Regions from separate parts of the Rhizobium sp. WCS2018Hpa-16 genome, predicted to be linked through region 2. Evidence: predicted binding sites of a transcription regulator. Region 2 holds the regulator's gene; the other holds the start of a gene.

Region 1 (7,983 bases), on a different contig from region 2:
TGCCATTCTGCCTCTGGGTCAGGCCCGCGAAGTGCCTGCGACGGCGCTGTTTCGTGAACAGGGCTTTGACGAAAACAAGCTACCGACATGGCCCTATCTTCTCGCCACCGGTCTGCTTCTGGCAGCGCTGGCCGGACTTGCCATCTACACCTCGCAAGAGCGTTTCATCGCGTCGGTCTTTCTGGGTGCCGTTGCGTTTGCTTTCGTTGTGCTGCGGCTCGTGGCCTGGGGCATCAAGGCGCTGGCCAAGCGAAGCCCGAGGGTGCACTCTGCCGCGCTGCGACTTGCCATCGGCAATATTCACCGTCCCGGCGCGCTGACACCGTCCGTCGTTCTCTCGCTCGGTCTCGGTCTGACGCTTCTTGTCACCCTGACACTGATTGACGGCAATCTGCGGCGCGAACTGACCGGCAGCCTGCCTGAACGTGCACCGAACTTCTTCTTCGTCGATATTCAAAGTGCCGATCGTGATGGTTTTCGTGATCTCGTCAAACGCGAGGCACCGGACGGTCTCTTGACCGAGGTGCCGATGCTGCGCGGGCGTATCCTCGCCTTCAACGGTCAGGATGTGACGAAAATGGAAGTGCCGGCTTCTGGCCGCTGGGTGCTGAGGGGTGATCGCGGCATTACCTACTCTGCCGATCTCCCTGAGAACGCAAAGCTGACTGCTGGAAAATGGTGGGAACAGGATTATAGCGGCGAACCGCTTGTTTCCTTCGCGGCGGAAGAGGCCGGCGAGCTTGGCCTCAAGGTAGGCGACACTGTCACCGTCAATGTCCTTGGTCGCAATATCACGGCCAAAATCGCCAATCTGCGCGATGTGCAGTGGGAATCCCTGTCTCTCAACTTCGTCATGGTGTTTTCACCTAACACATTCCGGGGCGCACCGCACTCATGGCTGGCAACACTTGCAGACCCCTCAGCAACACCCGCGCAGGAAGGTGAAATCCTTCGCACCATCACCAATGCCTATCCGACCATTACCAGTGTAAGGGTCAAGGACGCGCTTGATGTGGTCAATCGTCTGGTCGGCCAGTTGGCGACCGCCATCCGTGCGGCGGCTGCCGTCGCGCTTATTGCATCGGTTCTGGTGCTAGCCGGCGCACTGGCCGCCGGAAACCGGGCACGAACCCATGATGCGGTCATATTGAAAACGCTGGGCGGAACCCGCGCCATGCTGATCCGCGCCTTCTCCTATGAATATATGATCCTGGGATTGGCAACGGCCATCTTCGCGCTTGCCGCTGGCGGTGCCGCCGCATGGTTCGTCATCGCCCGCATTATGAAGCTTCCGTCGAGCTTCCTGCCGGATGTGGCGATCGCCACCATCGTCATCGCCCTCATCATGACGGTCGGTATCGGGCTAATCGGAACGTGGCGCATACTAGGCCAGAAAGCAGCACCGGTTCTTCGCCAGGCAGGGGAGTGATCCGAAAAGTTGCGCGCCACATAACTTTAACGGGTAAATCAGGTTTCTGATCGCCAAAACGTTATCGCATTTCGCGCATACGGTGTTTTTTCGGATCTGAAAGCTCTTGTATCCGCGAGGCGATATCCTCATATTCTTTGTTAGGCTTGCTGTAGCTCCGCAGCGGCGCCTGGGATATGGTCTCTAAGCGACGATATGCCGACACCGTAGCAATTTCGGAGCTCAAAAGAGGTAACAATGTCTGACTTCAACAACTACCAGAACCGTATGGCCCAGGGCCATGCACAGGCTGGCGCGATGATCGATGAAGGTCTGCGCACCTATATGGTCAAGGTTTATAACCTGATGGCCGTTGGTCTTGCGATTACAGGTTTCGCAGCGTTTTTCACATCGATGCTGGCGACCACAAATGATCCTGCGGCAGCTGTTGCCACGATGGGTAACGGCACGATGCTGACCAGCCTTGGTGCAGCCCTGTACGGCTCGCCTCTGCGCTGGGTCGTCATGCTGGCTCCGCTGGGTCTCGTGTTCTTCCTGAGCTTCCGCATTCAGAAGATGAGCGTTCCTGCCGCACAGGCAACCTTCTGGGGCTACGCAGCGCTGATGGGTCTTTCCCTGTCGTCGATCTTCCTGGTCTATACCGGCCAGAGCATCGTCCAGACGTTCTTCATCACGGCTGCTTCATTCGGCGCGCTGTCGCTCTATGGCTACACCACGAAGAAAGACCTGTCCGGCATGGGCTCGTTCCTGATCATGGGTCTGTTTGGCTTGATCATCGCGTCCATCGTCAACATCTTCCTGCAGTCGTCTGCCATGGGCTTTGCAATCTCCGCCATCGGCGTGCTGATCTTCGCAGGCCTGACCGCCTACGACACGCAGAAGATCAAGGAAATGTACTTTGACGGTGATGATGTCGCCACGGCTGGCCGCAAGGCCATCATGGGCGCCCTGACCCTCTACCTCGACTTCATCAACCTGTTCATGTTCCTGTTGCAGTTCCTCGGAAATCGCGACAAGTAAGTCTGGTTGAACACATAGAAAAGGCGGCCTCTGGGCCGCCTTTTTTTGTGGGATGCACAAACCCTACAATCACTCGATGAGCTTCAAGACCTTGTCGAAGACTTTCAGCACCTGCGGCAGTTCATGGCCGCGCTTCAAGATACGTCCATCCACATTCACGACGCTATAGGCACCCTGCTTAGAGGCGAGCTTGGGATTCTTCTCAATTCGGAAAAGCGGCATCTCGCCGGAGCGCTTGAAGACGGAAAAGACCGCCTTGTCTTTCAAATGGTCAATGGCATAGTCCCGCCATTCCCCCTCGCCGACCATCCGCCCATAGATGCGCAATATCGCATCCAGTTCACGTCGGTGGAATGTAATGGGCAAGACATCCTTGCTCTGCCTGTACTCTCTGATATCGACCACGGATGCGCCATCTCTGTGAGACAGGCCTTTACGCTCCAAATCCGGCTGATCTGTCATTGGGCAACCTCGCTCAACAGCAAATGACAATTTCACGACAGTCTGACCCCGTGAAAGCGGAAATGCAAGCCTTGCATGGCGGTGGGAAAGATACGCGCGCCGGTAATAATTAGGGCATGATGAACATCTTAAATTGCCCTATTTCCGTCAAATCATGGCCCGATTTGAGTGGGATATGACTAATGTCAATTGATGCCTCGGCACCAACATGACCCGGTCCGGTGCATTGACCCTTTACCCCCAGCCCCCAATGCCCGGATCGGATCTTCCCGCTTTTAAGCGGATACCTATTTCCCCGACGTCATGAGAACACTGGCCCCGATGATCGCTGCGGGATTCCCGCTTGCATCGCTCGTCTGCAAAAGCACGGCGCAGCCGCCGTCCTTTGCCTTGCTCATGATGCTTGAGGGCAGTTTGACCGTCATGGACGTTCCATCCCACATGCCCACCGTCTGCACGTCATAGACACTGTGCCAGTAGGATATGGTCTTGCCCTGATTGTCGCCCTTTTGCACGTCAACGACCTGCTCGCGGTTGAAATAGGCCACGACGACGTCGGCCTTGCCCTGGCCCGGACCAATCTCGATCGCAATCTCATCATCCACCCGGCGCGCCTTGACGGGCACGCTGAGGCCTTCTCCGGCCTTTTTGAATGCATCCAGCCGCGTATCGATTGCCTTCATGTCCGCGCCCTTGACGTGGTCGCGACCATTGATGACAGCCTGTGGCGTATAGACATTGTTGCGACCCAGAGCACGGGCATAGCCATATTGCCGCTCTGTATTTTCCTTGGATGCCAGCGAATCGGCCCAGCCCAGATAGTTCCAGTAATCGACATGATAGGACAGGCCGACCACATCGCCCTTCTGGATGAGTTTGCGCAGCGCCTCATCTGCCGGTGGGCAGGATGCGCAGCCTTGCGAGGTGAACAGCTCGACAACGCCCTTCAACTGCTCCTGCTGCTGCGCCATTGCGGGCACCGGTGCAATCGCTGCGAAGGCGCACATCGTAAGACCAACTCTGACAGGCCCGTATTTCAGCGACATTGCAAGAACCCTTGTCTGGACGTGTCTCCAGACCATTGATGCTATCAATTCCTGTCGGGACGCCCGGCGAAAATAACGCGAGTGGCCCTTCAATAGAAAGTAACGATGGGGTGAGTGCCGATCACGAAGCAAGCTTCACCAGAATACCCCATCATAATACGCAAAACGCCGGGATTTCTCCCGGCGCTTTTTTCATGATGTGGCAATAATTATGCAGCCAGGTCGCGAAGAACCGTCTGCAGAATGCCGCCATTGTTCATGTAGATCACTTCATCCAGCGTATCGATGCGGCAAAGAAGCGGAACTTCCTTCACTGTACCATCGCTGTAGGTGATCTTGGCGATCTTCTTCTCGCGCGGTTTGATGTCGCCTTCGAGACCATCGATCTCAACGGTTTCATCGCCCTTGAGGTTGAGGCTTGCCCATGTCGTGCCTTCTTCGAAGACGAAGGGAACGACGCCCATGCCGACGAGGTTGGAGCGGTGAATACGCTCGAACGACTGCGCAATCACGGCCTTAACGCCGAGCAGGTTGGTACCCTTCGCAGCCCAGTCACGGGAAGAACCGTTACCGTATTCAACGCCTGCAAAGATGACGAGCGGCGTGCCTTCAGCCTTGTACTGCATGGCTGCATCGTAAATCGACATCTCTTCCTTGGACGGATAGTGGATGGTGTAGCCACCTTCCTTGCCGTTTGGCCCAAGCATGTGGTTGCGAATACGGATGTTGGCAAACGTGCCGCGCATCATCACTTCATGGTTGCCACGGCGTGTGCCGTACTGGTTGAAGTCGGCAACGCCCACGCCATTGTCGGTGAGGTATGCACCGGCAGGCGAAGCAGCCTTGATCGAACCGGCCGGGGAAATGTGGTCGGTGGTGATCTTGTCGCCGAAGAGACCGAGAACGCGCGCGCCCTTGATGTTCTTCAAGCCTGTGCCGGTCTTGCCCATGCCCACGAAGTAAGGCGGGTTCTGAACGTAGGTCGACTTGTCGTCCCAGGCATAGGTCTGGCCCGGAGGAACCTGAACGGCCTGCCAGTTTTCATCACCCTTGAACACGTCAGCATATTTGGACTCGTAGAGTTCACGCGTCACGTATTTCAGGATGAATTCCTGGATTTCGGCAGATGTCGGCCAGATATCCTTGAGGAATACAGGCTCTCCGTCGGAACCAATACCGAGCGGCTCTGTGGTCAGATCCTTCTGGACCGTACCGGCCAGCGCGTAAGCAACAACCAGCGGGGGGGAGGCAAGGTAGTTCGCCTGAACGTCTGGCGAGATGCGGCCTTCGAAGTTACGGTTGCCGGAGAGAACGCCAGCGGTGATCAGACCCTTGTCATTGATGGTCTTGGAAATCGGTGCTGGCAGCGGGCCGGAGTTACCGATGCAGGTCGTGCAGCCAAAACCAACAAGGTTGAAGCCGATCGCATCCAGATCCTTCTGAAGACCGGACTTCTCGAGATATTCACCAACAACCTGGGAACCAGGTGCCAGAGATGTCTTTACCCAAGGCTTGGATGTCAGACCCTTGGCAACGGCGTTGCGAGCCAGAAGACCGGCAGCAATCAGGACGGATGGGTTAGACGTGTTGGTGCAGGACGTGATGGCGGCAATAGCGACGTCACCATGACCGAGGTCGAAATCCGTGCCTTCGACAGGGTAACGATTGTCGAGCTGGCCTGGCTTCTTGTAGTCGGCTTCCAGAGCAGCCGCGAAACCGGAAGCGATGCCTTCAAGCGCAACGCGACCTTCGGGACGCTTTGGACCAGCCATGGATGGCACAACTTCGCCGAGATCGAGTTCCAGCGTGTCGGTGAAGACGAGATCGGCACCGTCGCCGGTACGCCACATGTCCTGCGCCTTGGAATAGGCTTCAACGAGCGCGATGCGGTCCTTGGTGCGGCCAGACATGGTGAGGTAGTTGATGGTTTCGCCGTCAACAGGGAAAAAGCCGCAGGTCGCGCCGTATTCCGGACCCATGTTGCCGATGGTCGCACGGTCAGCCAGCGTCATCGAATCAAGGCCGGGGCCGAAGAATTCAACGAACTTGGAGACAACGCCCTTCTTGCGCAGCATCTGAACGACAGTCAGCACGAGGTCGGTGGCGGTTACGCCTTCCCTGACCTTGCCTGTCAGCTTGAAGCCGATAACTTCAGGCAGAAGCATGGAAACCGGCTGGCCAAGCATGGCCGCTTCGGCTTCGATACCGCCAACGCCCCAGCCCAGAACGCCAAGACCATTGATCATGGTCGTGTGGCTGTCGGTGCCAACGCATGTATCCGGGTAAGCGATGGTTTCGCCGTCTTCTTCCTTGGTCCAAACGGTCTGGCCAAGATATTCGAGGTTAACCTGGTGACAGATTCCTGTGCCTGGTGGAACGACGCGGAAGTTCTTGAACGCCTGCTGGCCCCACTTCAGGAAGCGGTAACGCTCGCCATTGCGCTCATATTCCAGCTCAACGTTGCGCGCAAATGCTGTCGGCGTGCCGAATTCATCAACGATAACGGAGTGGTCGATGACGAGATCGACAGGAACCAGCGGGTTGATCTTCTCGGGATCGCCACCCAGCGCCACCATCGCGTCGCGCATGGCAGCAAGGTCAACCACGGCTGGAACGCCGGTGAAGTCCTGCATCAGAACGCGAGCGGGGCGATAGGCGATTTCGTTTTCGACGAGGCCCTTGTTGTTCAGCCAGTCTGCAACAGCCGTGATGTGTTCCTTGGTAACGGTCTGACCGTCCTCAAAGCGCAGCAGGTTCTCAAGCAGAACCTTCATGGAGTAGGGCAGCTTGGAAACGCCTGTCAGGCCATTCGCTTCTGCTTTTGGAAGGCTGAAATAAACATAGTCCTTACCATTGACGGTAAGCACAGAACGACAATTGAAACTGTCTAGAGATTTAGCCACGGATAATGCCCCGCTTCCTCTGATAGCCAACACGCGCGTGCGGACACCAATGCACTTAAGCACATCAGGATGCGGGTACGGTCATTTCCGCTGTCCGCACGAGAAGCTGCTTTCGCAACCTTCAGGTCCGGCGCTATATGATGATCACGCCGACCGCTGGCGTGGTTGACACCCATATAGATAATTTATGAGAAACGTGCCAGACCGGAAAAACACCTAAATCGATTTTTTTGCCAACGAGATGATTAAAATCTTAAACGAGATGACACCATGCTGCTAACAGCAGAAAATCTGGCCGTCCGTCGTGGCGAAGACCTAATATTCATGAATGTTTCCTTCAAGTTAAGCTCTGGTCAGGCTATGCTCCTGACGGGACCGAACGGGTCTGGAAAGTCGACGCTTTTGCGGGTGATTGCGGGCCTTTTGCGCCCCGAAGCAGGGAGCGTGACCATAGCCGGCGAAGGACTTGAAACAGACGTTCGCGCCTCCGAGGCAAGCCACTATCTCGGCCACCGCAACGCGATGAAGCAGGATCTGAGTGTTTTCGAAAATCTCAATTTTTGGAAGAAATTTCTCGGCGATTTTGATGGCGGCAGCTCTCTTGATATCGAAGAGGCGGCAGAAGCGGTTGGCCTCGCCAGCATTACCCACCTTCCTTTCGGATATTTGTCTGCCGGTCAGCAGCGCCGATTCGCCATGGCCAAGCTGCTTGTCGCATGGCGGCCGATCTGGATCCTGGATGAACCGACCGCCGCACTCGATGCGAGCGCCGATCTCATGTTCACCGGGCTGGTGAAGACGCATCTGGAAAAAGGTGGCATGGCCGTCGCCGCAACCCACCAGCCGCTGGGGCTGGAAAATGCACAGGAATTGCGGATGACCGGTTTTGCCGGGGTGGAGGAGGCATGGTGACTTCGCTGTCCCCACATCTGATAGTCGGGCATATGGTTGACCCTTGCGAAAGCGGCACAGCATGATCGCCCTTTTCCTGCGCGACCTGAAACTCTCCATCCGGGCTGGCGGCGGCGCGCTTATCGGCGTGCTGTTTTTCATGACCATCGTGGCCGTCATCCCATTCGGGGTCGGCCCGGACCTTAATCTGCTCTCGCGGATCGGACCTGCC
Region 2 (7,983 bases):
CCGTCAAGAAGGTCATCCTTCCGGCAGCCCTTCCAGGCATCGTCGGCGCGATCCTGATGACGGCCTCGCGCGCCATCGGTGAAACCATGATTGTGGTGCTGGCTGCAGGTGTGGCAGCACGCCTGCAACTCAACCCGTTCGAGCCGATGACCACCGTCACCGTCAAGATCGTCAGCCAGTTGACGGGTGACCTTGAGTTCACCTCGCCACAGACACTGGTTGCCTTCGCGCTTGGCATCACCCTCTTTGCCATCACGCTTTGCCTCAATATCTACGCGCTCTATATTGTGCGCAAATACCGGGAGCAGTACGAATGACCGACGTCGTTACTCCGGGCACCATTGCCCCAGCCGCAACGAAGAAGGTCCGGCGCGATATCGGCATCAAACGCCGCTACGCCTCCGAGCGCCGCTTCCGCACCTACGGTCTCGCAGCCATTACCTTCGGCCTGCTGTTCCTGTTTCTTCTGCTCTGGTCCGTCGTGGGCAAAGGCTACACAGCGTTCCAGCAGACCATGATCACGGTCCCGGTCGAGTTTTCTGAAAAGATCATCGATCCTGACAATGTGCGTGCCCAGAACCCGGCCAAGCTCGTTACGGCCAACTATCCTCTCATCGCCCGCAATGCGGTGGCCAAGGCACTCGGCGTCTCGCTGGATGACCGCACGGCTCTGCGCGGTGTGTCCGCGATGATTTCGGACGGTATCCGCGTTCAGCTTCGTGATGTCGTCGTTGCCGATCCTGCTATCATCGGCACCACACGCACGGTTTCCCTTCTGGCATCGGGCGATCTCGACAGCGCCTTCAAGGGCCAGGTCGATCTGAGCGTGAATGAAGAGAACCGCCGCATATCCGATCAGCAACTCGCATGGGTCAAGCAATTGTCCGATGCCGGCCAGATTGCCAAGCAGTTCAACACCGGCATCTTCTTCAACGGCGCATCCAGCCGTCCGGAAGCCTCGGGCGTTGGCGTGGCTCTCATCGGCTCGTTCTATATGATGCTGATCGTGCTGGTCCTGTCTCTGCCCATCGGTGTCGCAGCCTCCATCTATCTGGAAGAGTTTGCGCCCAAGAACCGCCTGACGGATCTCATCGAGGTCAATATCAACAACCTGGCGGCTGTTCCGTCCATTGTTTACGGTCTGCTTGGTCTGTCGGTCTTCATCAACTTCATGGGCTTCCCGCGCTCGGCCTCTCTGGTTGGCGGTCTGGTGTTGACCCTGATGACGCTGCCAACCATCATCATCGCCACCCGTGCGGCGCTGAAGGCTGTACCGCCCTCCATCCGTGCTGCGGCTCTTGGCCTCGGCGCATCCAAGATGCAGACGATTTTCCACCATGTTCTGCCGCTGGCCATGCCCGGTATTTTGACCGGCACCATCATCGGCCTGGCGCATGCTCTTGGTGAAACCGCACCATTGCTGCTGATCGGCATGGTTGCCTTCGTTACGAACTATCCGACAACACCCATGGACCCATCCACGGCCCTGCCGGTGCAGATTTACATGTGGGCGAACGAAGCAGAACGTGCCTTTGTTGAAAGAACATCCGGCGCTATCATCATCCTGCTGATGTTCCTCATCGTCATGAATGTTGGCGCAATCCTGTTGCGTCGGCGCTTTGAACGGCGCTGGTAGAGGAGTTGAATGTTATGAACATGTTGTCGGAAGCAGCAGTTGAAAAGGCGCTGGACAAGAAAATGAATGAAGTTTCGTACAAGATGATCGGCAAGGACGTTTCTGTCTATTACGGCGAGAAACGCGCTTTGTACGATGTGAACCTCAACGTTCGCGAAAATACGGTGACAGCTTTGATCGGCCCATCCGGTTGCGGCAAGTCCACTTTCTTGCGGACCTTGAACCGCATGAACGACACCATCGACGGTTGCCGCGTCACCGGCAAGATCACGCTCGATGAGGACGATGTCTACGATCCAGCGATCGACGTGGTCGAGTTGCGCGCGCGTGTCGGCATGGTGTTCCAGAAGCCGAACCCGTTCCCGAAGACCATCTATGAAAACATCGCCTATGGTCCACGCATTCACGGTCTTGCCCGCAGCAAGGCTGATATGGACCAGATCGTAGAGGCCAGCCTGCAGAAGGCCGGCCTGTGGAACGAAGCCAAGGATCGTCTGCACGAATCCGGTACCGGCCTGTCCGGCGGTCAGCAGCAGCGTCTGTGCATTGCCCGCGCCATCGCCGTCTCGCCTGAAGTCATTCTGATGGACGAGCCCTGCTCGGCGCTCGACCCCATCGCAACGGCAAAGGTCGAGGAGCTGATCCACGAGCTGCGCAGCAACTTCACGATCGTCATCGTGACGCACTCGATGCAGCAGGCGGCGCGCGTGTCTCAGCGCACGGCTATGTTCCACCTCGGCCATCTGGTTGAGGAAAACGATACCGACAAGATGTTCACCAACCCGGATGACCAGCGCACACAGGACTACATCATGGGCCGCTTCGGCTGATCCTGCCCTCTGTCGTGTCATAGCATCCACGCCACCCCGCCTGAGCCTTCGAGCGCTTGGCGGGTGGCGTCATCTAACTGGAGAATTCGAACATGCCGACACCAAACCATATCATGTCCGCCTATGATGACGAGCTGAAGTTCCTCACCCGCCGGATCGCCGAAATGGGTGGTCTTGCCGAACAGATGTGCGCCGATGCTGTGCGTGCGCTGGTCAATTCGGACTCGGCCCTGGCGCAGAAGGTCATCTCTGACGACACCATTCTCGATCACGCCGAGCGCGAAATCGGCGACAAGGCTATCGTGACCATTGCCAAGCGCCAGCCCATGGCTGCCGACCTTCGAGAAGTTATCGGCACGCTGCGCATCGCCGCTGATCTGGAGCGCGTTGGCGACCTTGGCAAGAACACAGCCAAGCGCGTTCTCGCTGTTGCCGGCACAGGCGTTCCGCGCAAGCTGGCCCGCGGCATCGAGCATCTCTCCGAGCTTGCTCTGGTGCAGCTCAAGGAAGTTCTGGATGTCTATTCGACCCGTTCGGTTGAAAAGGCGCAGGCCATCCGCGAACGCGACGAGGAAATCGACGCGATGTACACATCGCTGTTCCGCGAATTGCTGACCTACATGATGGAAGATCCGCGCAACATCACCACCTGCACGCATCTTCTGTTCTGCGCCAAGAACATCGAGCGCATTGGCGACCACGCGACCAACATCGCGGAAACCATCTACTACATGGCCACTGGCAGCCAGCCTGAAGGCGAACGCCCGAAGGACGATAGTTCCAACACGCTCGGTGCCGTAACCGAGTGAATTCTCTAAACGACTGGCGGAGTCTCTAGCCATGGTGCCCAAAATCGCAGTTGTCGAAGATGAAGAAGCCTTGAGCGTTCTGCTTCGCTACAATCTGGAATCCGAAGGTTACGACGTGGATACCATTCCGCGTGGTGACGAAGCGGAAATCCGCTTGCAGGAACGCACGCCGGATCTGTTGATCCTCGACTGGATGCTTCCTGGCGTCTCCGGCATCGAGCTTTGCCGTCGTCTGAGAATGCGCCCGGAAACCGAGCGGCTGCCGATCATCATGTTGACGGCACGCGGCGAAGAAAGCGAGCGCGTGCGTGGTCTGGCCACAGGTGCGGATGACTACGTCGTCAAGCCGTTTTCAACGCCTGAGCTGATGGCGCGGGTCAAGGCCATGTTGCGCCGCGCCCGGCCGGAGGTTCTGTCCTCCGTGCTGAAATGCGGTGATATCGAGCTGGATCGCGAAACGCATCGCGTTCACCGCAAGGCCCGCGAAGTGCGGCTCGGACCAACCGAGTTTCGCCTTCTCGAATTCCTGATGGTGTCTCCCGGTCGCGTCTTTTCGCGCTCCCAGCTTCTCGATGGTGTCTGGGGTCACGATATCTATGTGGATGAGCGAACGGTGGACGTCCATGTCGGGCGCCTGCGCAAGGCACTCAACTTCTCCAGCATGCAGGATGTGATCCGTACCGTGCGCGGCGCCGGATACTCCATGGAAGCCTGACCAACGCACCGGGGCTGAAACGTCTCCCGTATGGTCTCAAAATCTCATGCACCGCTCCCACAAGGGGCGGTGTTTTGCATTTGGCATAATGGATATCAATGCGTTAGCGCCGCTAGATGCCGCCAGTAACCGGAGTGACCTGCACAGCTTCTGAGTGTTGATTTTATGTTTCTGTAATTTAAAGTTTGACTCAGTGGCCAGAAGGCTCTATGTATTGGTCATCGATCTTTTGCTTGCTGAGCTTTGGTTACCGCGCGATTAGCACCGCGCTTTGAACTAACCCTTCCTTTCAAAAAAATCGCTACACCGCATACAGGACTCACGTTCTGTGACTTATAACTTATGCTTTGAAAGGGTTCATTATGACCACAGGCACAGTAAAATGGTTTAACTCCACCAAGGGCTTCGGCTTCATTCAGCCAGACAACGGCGGCGCCGATGCATTCGTGCACATTTCCGCTGTTGAGCGTGCAGGCATGCGCGAAATCGTAGAAGGCCAGAAGCTTTCCTACGATCTCGAGCGGGACAACAAGTCCGGCAAGATGTCTGCCTGCAATCTCCAGGCTGCTTAATACGGGTATCGACTTTCCTTTGACCACGGATGTACTGGCATTGTCGAAAGTTTGAGACCACCGAGGTCAGGCATGTTGCCTGGCCTTTTTTTATGCCGCAAGTCGGCCACATGCTTGGACGTATTGCATTCTTAGATGCAAGAATACGCTTCAAGCCGTGAATGCGTATCGCTCTATCCATAAATCGATTCCGGTTTTCAGTGCGATGCGATAGGAGAAAATTCCATGTCAGACGCTCACAGCAAATCCCGCAAGCAGGCCGAAATTGCTTTCGGAGCGACGCAATCGCAGTTCTTTGCCCGCGGCAAAGCGGTCGATGAGTTGAACTCGATTGCGAGCGCCCGTGATGAAAAGACCCTCAGGCTGCGGGAAGCGCGTCTTGCGAAAGAACTGGAAGACAGCTTGAAGCCCGCAGTTATCCCAACCAAACGCGCCAAAAAAACCTGATCCCTGATCGGTATGACGCATCAACTGGAATAGAGATTTGAGAAACACTCGAAATATCAAGAATAACGAAGTTTCCGAACGTCGCGGCGCTGCTGCCGAGGCAAAGGCCGCTCTTTTGAAGGCCTATCGCGAAGCCAAGGAAGCCGCGGCTCCCACGCTCGAAGCCAAGCAGGCCGAGCAGATTGCCGTTGCCGAAGCCCGCAGAGCCCGCCAGGCCGAGCGTGACCAGCAGAAGCGCGAAGAAAAATTGCGCCTGGAAGAAGAGGCCGCGCAACGCGCAGCTGAACTCGAAGCTGCTGCAAACGCTGAAGAAAATGAGCGCAAGGCGGCTGAAAAAAATCGTATCGCTCGCGTCGTCGAAGACGAAGCAGCCCGCAAGGCAGAACGCGATCGTCGCTATGCCAACCGCAAGGCCCGCCAGGGCTAAGCTTGAAGCCATGATCCTGCAGCCGTTCAATCGAGGGGCTGCGATCATCCGCTGCGAATGCTGCGCGGAGTGCGAAAGCCCAAGAGGCGCTTCGCACCCTTGCCGCATATGGGATCAGCCATGCCGCCGCATTTCGGTGCAGCGCGGCATGATCCCGAGGCTCTGAATGCCGTGACTTGCGGCAGCTCTTGCGGCTCCAGAGTCCGCTTACCGGTACGCCGTTTCAATCCCCGATGACAAACTGACAAATCAATCGCCATCTCCTTGGTGACGCCTTCGCCTGTGCATGTTTGCGCTGTCCAAGCCGAAAAAATCGCAACAAAAAAGCGGGCCAAAGACCCGCTCATTTTATTGCGTCGAACTGGATGCGAAGCCTTAGGCTCTGCGGCGTTCGCTTACTGGCTGGTAAGCCAGCTTTGCGTGGAAGCGGCAGTACGGCGAAGATTCAGAAGCATCACAGCCGCAGAAGTGGAAGTCGTCCTTCAGAGGGTCGCCAACTGGCCACTTGCAGGTGCGTTCCGTCAGTTCCGTCAGCGTCAGGCGCAGCGATGTCGGCAGCGTGGAATTGCTGACCGGCACATATTCAAGAATCCGTGGTGCATCCGTCTCCGCATCGTCCTTCTGAACGTTTGCGTCTGCGGCGCGTGTGTTGGCGCGGGCAGGGGCAACGCGGCCCTGGAAAGTGGCAGCGCGGGGTGCCGCAGCAGAGGGTGCAGTTGTCGCTGCCGGACGCTTTGCAGCGGGACGCGCGGTTGCAACCGTGCCGCCAGCCTTGGCGCGGCCAGGAAGGTTCAAGCGGTGGACTTTGCCGATGACGGCGTTGCGGCTGACGCCTCCGAGCTGGGCGGCAATCTGGCTGGCGCTGAGGCCTTCAGACCACAGTCGTTTCAGTCTTTCGACCCGTTCATCAGTCCAGTTCATGCCGTGTCTCCGCTGGTCGCGAAGGCAGAATCATTCTGCTATGCCGTGGAGTGAACCACGCGCAGAGTATCCGCCAGATTGTAGGTGACTAGGTCCGCCGCTTGCGATCTAGTAATTGAGAGTTAACCTAATCGTCGGCAGACTCCGTGACAAGAGTCGGGAGAATCATCTGGAATCGATTTTCCGGTTTTCCCCAACTTGCTGTGTTTGTGAGTCAGAAAAGCAACACCTAGTGTGCGTCATATCAGCCCCTACAACAGCTTGAGAATGCCTGAAAATGAGGACATTTGTTGACATCCTCAGGCGAAGTGACAATAGTGCCCTCGCAGTAAGAGGATACCCCAAGCCGCCGCGAGGCGGCATTTTTGATTTTCAGGCACGGGATAACCGGTAAGACCCATTGACAGCGCCCTTTATGCGCAAGGAGTGAGACAGCCATGGCCGACACAGCGCCATTGTTCGATACGTTTTCCAGAGCACCCTTGCGGTTTGAGCGAGGAGAGGGCGTTTGGCTCATCACCGAGACCGGCGAACGATATCTGGACTTCGGTGCGGGCGTGGCCGTCACATCGGTTGGCCACAGCCATCCGCACCTGGTCGAAGCCCTGAAGGGTCAGGTCGAGAAGGTCTGGCACCTATCCAATCTCTATGAGATTGCCGGTCAGGAAACGCTGGCCAAGCGGCTGACGGATGCAACCTTTGCGGACAAGGTGTTCTTCACCAATTCGGGTGCGGAATCCTTGGAATGCGCGATCAAGACGGCGCGTCGCTACCACTACACCCACGGCCATCCTGAAAAATTCCGCGTCATCACCTTTGAAGGCGCTTTCCACGGACGTACGCTGGCGACCATCGCGGCTGGCGGGCAGCAAAAATACATCGAGGGTTTCGGACCAAAAGTCGAAGGCTTCGATCAGGTGCCGTTCAACGATCTGGACGCCCTGAAGGCTGCCATCGGGCCGGAAACGGCTGCCCTGCTGATCGAGCCCATTCAGGGTGAGGGCGGTGTTCGCCCCGTTGCCCCTGAGTTCCTGCGTTCCCTGCGCGCTTTGTGCGAAGAGCACGGCCTGCTGTTGATTTACGATGAGGTGCAGACCGGCGTTGGACGCACAGGCAAGTTCTTTGCCTATGAATGGTCTGGCGTGTCGCCTGATATCATGGCCGTGGCCAAGGGCATCGGCGGCGGCTTTCCGTTCGGCGCCTGCCTTGCAACGGCGGAAGCTGCATCCGGCATGACGGCTGGCGTTCACGGCACGACCTATGGCGGCAATCCGCTGGCGATGGCCTGCGGAAATGCGGTGCTGGATATCATTCTGGCCGATGGCTTTCTCGAGCATGTGCGCGATGTCACATTGATATTCCGCCAGGGCCTTGCATCGTTGAAGGATCGCTACCCCGACGTGATCGAGGAAATCCGAGGCGAGGGGCTGCTGATCGGTATCAAGGCGAAGATGCCATCGTCCGAACTGTTGCACGCCATCCGCGCCGAGCACCTTCTGGGTGTTCCAGCAGGTGACAACGTCATTCGTATTCTGCCGCCGCTTGTTGTCACGGCTGAAGAAGCGCGTGAAGGATTGGCCCGGATTGAACGTGCGGCGGAAAGCCTCACGACGAAAACCGCAAAAA

The links. Region 2 encodes PhoB, which activates phosphate uptake and scavenging genes when phosphate is short. Its sites were predicted from a motif close to TGTCATNNANCTGTCAT; they were not measured.
Region 1: a site for PhoB is predicted at 2,935-2,951, ahead of RQI55_RS15000 (DUF2794 domain-containing protein). Genes of this name have one in related genera too.

What each region holds. Positions count from the first base shown of each region.
Region 1 covers NZ_JAVTIX010000004.1:210,412-218,394, forward strand. The annotation lists gene RQI55_RS14990 (ABC transporter permease) at 1-1,429, shown strand, start outside; gene RQI55_RS14995 (Bax inhibitor-1/YccA family protein) at 1,667-2,449, shown strand; gene RQI55_RS15000 (DUF2794 domain-containing protein) at 2,519-2,911, opposite strand; gene RQI55_RS15005 (thioredoxin family protein) at 3,199-3,918, opposite strand; gene acnA (aconitate hydratase AcnA) at 4,167-6,860, opposite strand; gene ccmA (heme ABC exporter ATP-binding protein CcmA) at 7,131-7,772, shown strand; gene ccmB (heme exporter protein CcmB) at 7,834-7,983, shown strand, end outside.
Region 2 covers NZ_JAVTIX010000002.1:361,227-369,209, forward strand. The annotation lists gene pstC (phosphate ABC transporter permease subunit PstC) at 1-317, shown strand, start outside; gene pstA (phosphate ABC transporter permease PstA) at 314-1,636, shown strand; gene pstB (phosphate ABC transporter ATP-binding protein PstB) at 1,651-2,466, shown strand; gene phoU (phosphate signaling complex protein PhoU) at 2,559-3,275, shown strand; gene phoB (phosphate regulon transcriptional regulator PhoB) at 3,307-3,990, shown strand; gene RQI55_RS07915 (cold-shock protein) at 4,353-4,562, shown strand; gene RQI55_RS07920 (hypothetical protein) at 4,788-5,009, shown strand; gene RQI55_RS07925 (DUF6481 family protein) at 5,047-5,436, shown strand; gene RQI55_RS07930 (GcrA family cell cycle regulator) at 5,812-6,357, opposite strand; gene RQI55_RS07935 (aspartate aminotransferase family protein) at 6,795-7,983, shown strand, end outside.